Regions from separate parts of the Paenibacillus sp. 276b genome, predicted to be linked through region 1. Evidence: riboswitches for the same ligand, from Rfam matches in the RefSeq annotation. Region 1 holds a riboswitch; the other holds the start of a gene.
What was found. A riboswitch is a leader RNA that binds a small molecule or an ion and turns the genes downstream of it on or off. The one in region 1 is predicted to bind ZMP and ZTP.
Positions count from the first base shown of each region.

Region 1 (3,109 bases):
GTTTTGTTCGATCGTTTGAATCCATTCTTCAATCGCTCCTTATTTACTTATAAACAATAAAAAAACCTTGAATGATTAAACTAATTCAGGAAATTAATCCGAGATAGTTTACTTGTTAACAATATATCATGAGTGAGAACAGTTATCAACTATTTCCTCTGGTAAAAGTAAAAAATTAGAATTAAGCCCTAGGCTACCTTACTGCTTGGAGAATGGCATCTTACATACAGAAACATTTTCTATTTTGATAACGTCTACATATTTAAATAATTAATCCTTAGAGGAGGAGCCTATGTTTAAAAAAATCACTATTTCCTTGCTGACAACGACTCTGCTCATCCTGCCGAGCTTTGCGGCTACCGGGGAAGCTGCAAACCAGTACATCACAATGGATACTGGCATGCTACAAAATAATCGTGTTCTAATTCCGTTACGGGCAGTGTCCGAAAACTTGGGAGCGGAAGTTAACTGGAATAAAGAACTAAAAAATATCACCATTACCAAAGGTGAAATGACAATACTTTTGACCATTAACTCTAAAAAGATACTGGTTAACCAAGAGGCAGTTTCTCTGGATGTTCCTGCGGAATTAAACGATAACACCACCTATATCCCGGCGCGGTTTATCAGTCAAACTTTAGGCGCTGACGTGCAATGGAATCAACAAACCAGCCAAGCAACAATCACTCTGGATGGCACGCAAATACAGGTGACGATGGCAAAACCCAAAGTGCAAGTGCCCAATACAAAGAGAATAACGGCCAAACAACAGCAAATCTTCGTTGATAAATTAAATGAAGCGACAAACCTGTCTTCCATTAAGCAAATTCGGACATACTTTAGCGCCTATTTTACAGATCGTTTTATCAACGAAATTATTCGGGATAGGCTGGAATACGACTTTAAATTCAAAATCATCAGCCAATCCGGTCTGACTTACCCTGACAGTAATACAGCTAGATTAAGTCAATACTCGGGTTCTAGTTCCGTTTACGGTAACAAGGAAACACTCTACCGAAGTGCCACACTCGTCTATACAAATAAGGGCTGGAAAGTAGATCGTGTTGAATTTTCATTAATAGACGAGATACTTAATCCTTAAGATCATCTCTCTCTATAAGAGAAATCCATTAACTATTGAACAATTTTGCTTTTTCAAGTACTATCAATCTAAACAATTTAAACGATCATATGTAACTGGCGAACACGGTGAACCGTGAGGGAGCATATGGTTTTGTAATAAGCCGTACGCCTGGGCAGAGGTAAGGAATATTTATTTCCTTGCCTCTTTTTTATGTTGAAAGGGCGATGTGAAAATGAGTACTGACAAACTGATCTTGAATGGACAAACGGTAGCAGATTTTATGAAGGAAGACATGGCCTCGAAGGTTGCCATTCTTAAGGAAAAAGGCATTCAGCCTTGTCTCGCTACAATTCTCGTCGGAGATGATCCTTCTTCAGCGACTTATGTGCGTATGAAAGGAAATGCTTGTGCTCGCTTAGGCGTGCAATCCATTAAGGTCGTTCTTTCTGCGGATACCACCACGGATGAATTAATTCAAGAAATAAACAAGCTAAATGATGACCCTTCCGTACACGGTATTTTGCTTCAGCACCCTGTCCCGAATCATATCGATGAAAGAGCAGCTTTTGATGCCATTAGTATCGAGAAAGACGTTGACGGTGTTACGACTCTCGGTTTTGCACTTAATGCTTTTGGAGACGCAGAATTCCCTTCCTGTACACCACAGGCTATTATGCGCATTTTGGATTTCTACAATATTCAGATCGAGGGCAAACATGCAGTTGTCATCGGAAGAAGTCCAATTCTGGGCAAACCTGTCTCAGCCATGCTGCTCAACCGGAATGCAACGGTGACGACTTGCCACTCCAAAACCGTGAATCTGGAAGAAATCGTGAAGCTTGGCGATATCATAATTGCAGCCGTGGGCAAACCGCTCTTTGTTAAAGGAGACTGGATTAAACCAGGTGCTGTCGTTATTGATGCAGGTTATAACAAAGGCAACGTCGGAGATGTGGACTACGAAGCTTGCTTTGTTCCTTCTTCAGCAATCACACCTGTACCGGGCGGTGTTGGTCCTGTAACGATTGCGACGCTCATTGAACATACGATTAAATCTGCCTACAAGCTGTCTGAAAATGCATAATTGAATTAGCCAAAAAACAAGGTCCCTCCAGTTGACGAGGGGCCTGTTTTGTCTTTGAATAAGCTCGAATTGAAAATAAGAAAATATATAGATCTTTTTTTCTCTTTTTACAAACGGACCATATCTATATTATTATGAACAAGGCTTAGGAAGGAGATAAACATAACTTGAAACCTTTAGTACAGCTCCTGCATTTTGGTTATCATCAGGCGATGAGTTGCATTTTTCCTGTGGCGATCTTTGGAACGTTGGCCCTTTCTAGCGTAATTCAGATACCCTTTCTTTATCGCTATGATGCCATTCTGCTTGTTTTATTAGCAGTACAATACCTTATGTACCGGAGCGGATTGGAAACACGTGATGAAATCAAAGTCATATGTATATTTCACGTGATTGGATTGGTACTGGAGATGTATAAGGTGTGGATGGGATCCTGGTCATACCCTGAGCCTGGTTATACCAAGCTCTTTGGCGTTCCCCTTTATAGCGGATTTATGTATGCAAGTGTAGCAAGCTTTATGTGCCAAATATGGCGCAGATTGCGTATGGACATGACAGGCTGGCCTGGGTTTGCATCTTCGGTTCTGTTAGGAGGAGCCATCTATATCAACTTTTTCACACATCATTTTATTCCCGATTTTCGTTGGTGGTTGACCGCTCTGGTATTTATTGTTTTTCGTAAAACATGGATTATCTATCGGGTACGATTAACTACCTATCGAATGCCGTTAACGCTCGCTTTTGTCATCGTAGGTTTTTTCATCTGGACTGCTGAAAATATAGCTACATTTTTTAACGGCTGGAAATACCCTGACCAGCATGACTCCTGGCAACTGGTCAGTTTTAGCAAGATAAGTTCGTGGTTCCTTTTGGTGATTATTAGTGTCATCATTGTGGCCCAACTGAAATATGTCAAAGCTAATCGAAAATAATGAGTAGGA
Region 1 covers NZ_FNRR01000001.1:1,217,778-1,220,886, reverse strand. Annotated here, with positions in the region: gene BLV50_RS05255 (MarR family transcriptional regulator) at 1-25, opposite strand, end outside; gene BLV50_RS05250 (stalk domain-containing protein) at 293-1,102, shown strand; ZMP/ZTP riboswitch at 1,184-1,265, shown strand; gene BLV50_RS05245 (bifunctional 5,10-methylenetetrahydrofolate dehydrogenase/5,10-methenyltetrahydrofolate cyclohydrolase) at 1,317-2,168, shown strand; gene BLV50_RS05240 (DUF817 domain-containing protein) at 2,336-3,100, shown strand.

Region 2 (3,109 bases), on a different contig from region 1:
GCTGGGCGAAGCCAGCGAGCTGGAGGAAGCAGCGCGCCGGCTGTACGCCGCGCTGCGCAGCTGCGATGAGCAGGGGGCCACATATATTGTGGCTGAAGCCTGCTCACGCGAAGGACTGGGAGCAGCCGTCATGAACCGGCTGCTCAAGGCGGCAGGTCACCGACTCATTCAGGTCGGTAACCGATAGCTCCCTTTTTCCATAATATCGCTAGAATATTTCCCTCTGGCACCCGTCCTCTAGTTACGACTAGCAAATCCATTTTTTTGAGCTGGGATTGCAAAATGTCTTCTCAGGTTATGTTTATGTCCTTGTCCGCATAAGGTGTACAAGAACCTTTACGTGACTTGGGGGTATGGGGATGTGGGATGTGTCTGCCCATGTAGGGCAGTTGGTAACCATTTTGATTATGGCCGTCGCTCTCGGACTCGACGCGTTCTCACTCGGCATCGGGATTGGCATGAAGGGCATTCGTATGAGAGACGTATTGCGAATCAGTACCGTAACGGCCCTGTTTCACATCATCATGCCGCTCATCGGCATGTATACGGGCAAATATGTCAGTTCCTTACTTGGTGACATTACGACGTATGCAGCTGGCGGTCTGCTGGTCCTGCTCGGCGCCCATATGATCTTGAACGCTTTCCGGGAGGGAGATACCAAACTGGTGGATCATCGATCTTTGCTCGGTGTGATACTGTTCTCACTGAGTGTCAGTGTGGATTCGTTTTCCGTTGGAGTCTCGCTCGGCATGTTCAGCAGTGACTTGGTGTTAACAGTACTGGCTTTTGGTGTTTGTGGTGGAGCGATGTCCGTCATGGGTCTGATGTTGGGACGGCGTGTGAGCCAGAACATGGGGGATTACGGAGAAGCGGTCGGCGGAGCGATCTTGCTCGCTTTTGGACTTTTGTTTATATTTTAAAAAACGACGTTAACCATAATTACAGCCTAGTGCAGTCTTCAATATATAATTAAGAGTTTCATTGGTTCAGATGGAGTTTCAAACATGATTCGACAACATTTGCAAAATGGGGAGGCTAACCACAATGAAACATATTTTGTTTGTATGTACAGGGAATACATGTCGCAGCCCCATGGCGGAGGGACTTTTACGTAAACTGGCGTCTGAGCGGGGCATTCAGGTGGACGTTCGTTCCGCGGGTGTAGCCGCAACTACGGGCATGCCGATTTCCCGTCATGCGGAGGCCGTATTAAGGGATCACAACGTTGAGGGACCCCCTCATTCGACGCTCTTGAGCTCTAACCTGGTCGGTTGGGCTGATCTGATCCTTACGTTGACACGCAGTCATAAACAGCATGTTATGCAGGTTTTTCCTGACTCTATACACAAGACGTATACTTTGAAAGAGTATGTGGAAAATGACGAACAAGTCCTGAATGACCTTCAGGAATTGGACAGCCTGTTTGCGACATTGGAAATGAAACGTGCGCTAGGTCAGGAGATTTTGGCATCTGAACGTGAGCGGGCGATCGAGATCAGACAACGCATACCGAGCTTTGATATTTCGGACCCGTTTGGCGGCAGTCGCGACGATTACAACATCGCTGCGGCAGAGATTCGGACTGCGCTCGACAGACTTTTGGACAAGCTGGAGTAATTGGATTTGTTTAATCATTCCCAGCTACCGATGGATTTCCATATAAAAACGTACACGGGATGTAAATTACCCGTTGATTTTAAACGCAGGTTGTTTTATGATGAATGGGAAAACAGGGATCCGGTGTAACTGGCGACGAAGTGGGCATAACCACGATGGAGCACCGGAACAAACGGCCGGTCGCCTGGGCAAAAGAGCAATTCTGCGTTACCCGCAGACTGCTCTTTTTTTCGTCTTTCATCTGATTATTCGCTATAATAGTACCTGAAATGCCATGCAAGAATATTAAGGGCAGCCAAGAGGAAGCCGGGCATGATTTTATCGGGAGGCGATAGGATGACTATTGAGTTAGATTCGGAACAACCCGGATTGCATGAACAGACTGCATCCATTCTGCGTGAACTGGCGCTTGCCGGACAGCTTGGACCTGGACAGATCGTGGTGATCGGTACAAGTACAAGTGAAGTTGCAGGCAAACGGATTGGTACAAGCGGTGCGGTTGAAGTGGCGCAGCAGCTTCTTGCGGGTATACGCGAGGTGCAGCAGGAGTTCGGTTTTGATGTTGTATTCCAATGCTGTGAGCATCTGAACCGGGCACTGGTTATGGAGCGTTCATTGCTTACACGTCTTGGATTGACTGAGGTTGGTGCAGTACCCGTGCCCAAAGCAGGCGGTTCCATGGCATCCGCAGCGTATCGTTCGCTGACCGATCCTTGCCTGGCTGAACATGTGCAGGCCCATGCGGGACTGGATATTGGGGAGACGATGATTGGCATGCACTTGCGGCATGTGGCAGTACCCTTCCGAACAGCACTCCGCTACATCGGTGATGCCCGAGTAACTACAGCACTGACCCGTCCGAAGTTGATTGGCGGCGAGCGTGCAGTGTATCGTATGGAAGAGCAACCAGATTCGACATTTTGTGACTGATATCTTCAACCTATTTAAAGCCAAATTAGACTTTACACGAAAACGGAGAGTGCAACACCAATCTGAAGAAGCAAAGCGTTCGCCTTTATCCCCGGATTTCCCCCTTATTATAAGGGAGTTCAGAAAAATCTGGGGATAACAGCGATCGGAAGATGGTGATGCAATCGAAGTCAGGAGTGTAACCACTGTAGTTTCGCTTTATAACTTCACTTATAACTGGGAGGAATTTAATCATGGAACAATTGCGCAAGAATGACCCGGCAGTACTGGAAGCGATGAATCTTGAACTGAAACGTCAACAAAACAACATTGAGCTGATCGCGTCCGAGAACATCGTAAGCGAAGCGGTTATTGAGGCAATGGGATCTGTACTTACTAACAAGTACGCTGAAGGATATCCAGGCAAACGTTACTACGGTGGTTGTGAGCATGTGGATATCGTAGAAGATATCGCGCGTGATCGTGCCAAAGAATTGTTTGGAGCAGAACATGTGAATGTTCAACCTCACTCCGGTGCACAAGCGAACATGGCAGTATACCTTGCGGCTCTGAAACCAGGTGA
Region 2 covers NZ_FNRR01000003.1:76,425-79,533, reverse strand. Annotated here, with positions in the region: gene BLV50_RS16485 (L-threonylcarbamoyladenylate synthase) at 1-187, shown strand, start outside; gene BLV50_RS16480 (manganese efflux pump MntP) at 360-920, shown strand; gene BLV50_RS16475 (low molecular weight protein arginine phosphatase) at 1,045-1,617, shown strand; ZMP/ZTP riboswitch at 1,733-1,814, shown strand; gene BLV50_RS16470 (TIGR01440 family protein) at 1,954-2,547, shown strand; gene glyA (serine hydroxymethyltransferase) at 2,781-3,109, shown strand, end outside.
Region 2: it holds a riboswitch for ZMP and ZTP, as region 1 does, so the genes downstream of both, BLV50_RS16470 (TIGR01440 family protein) here and BLV50_RS05245 (bifunctional 5,10-methylenetetrahydrofolate dehydrogenase/5,10-methenyltetrahydrofolate cyclohydrolase) in region 1, are expected to answer to the same signal.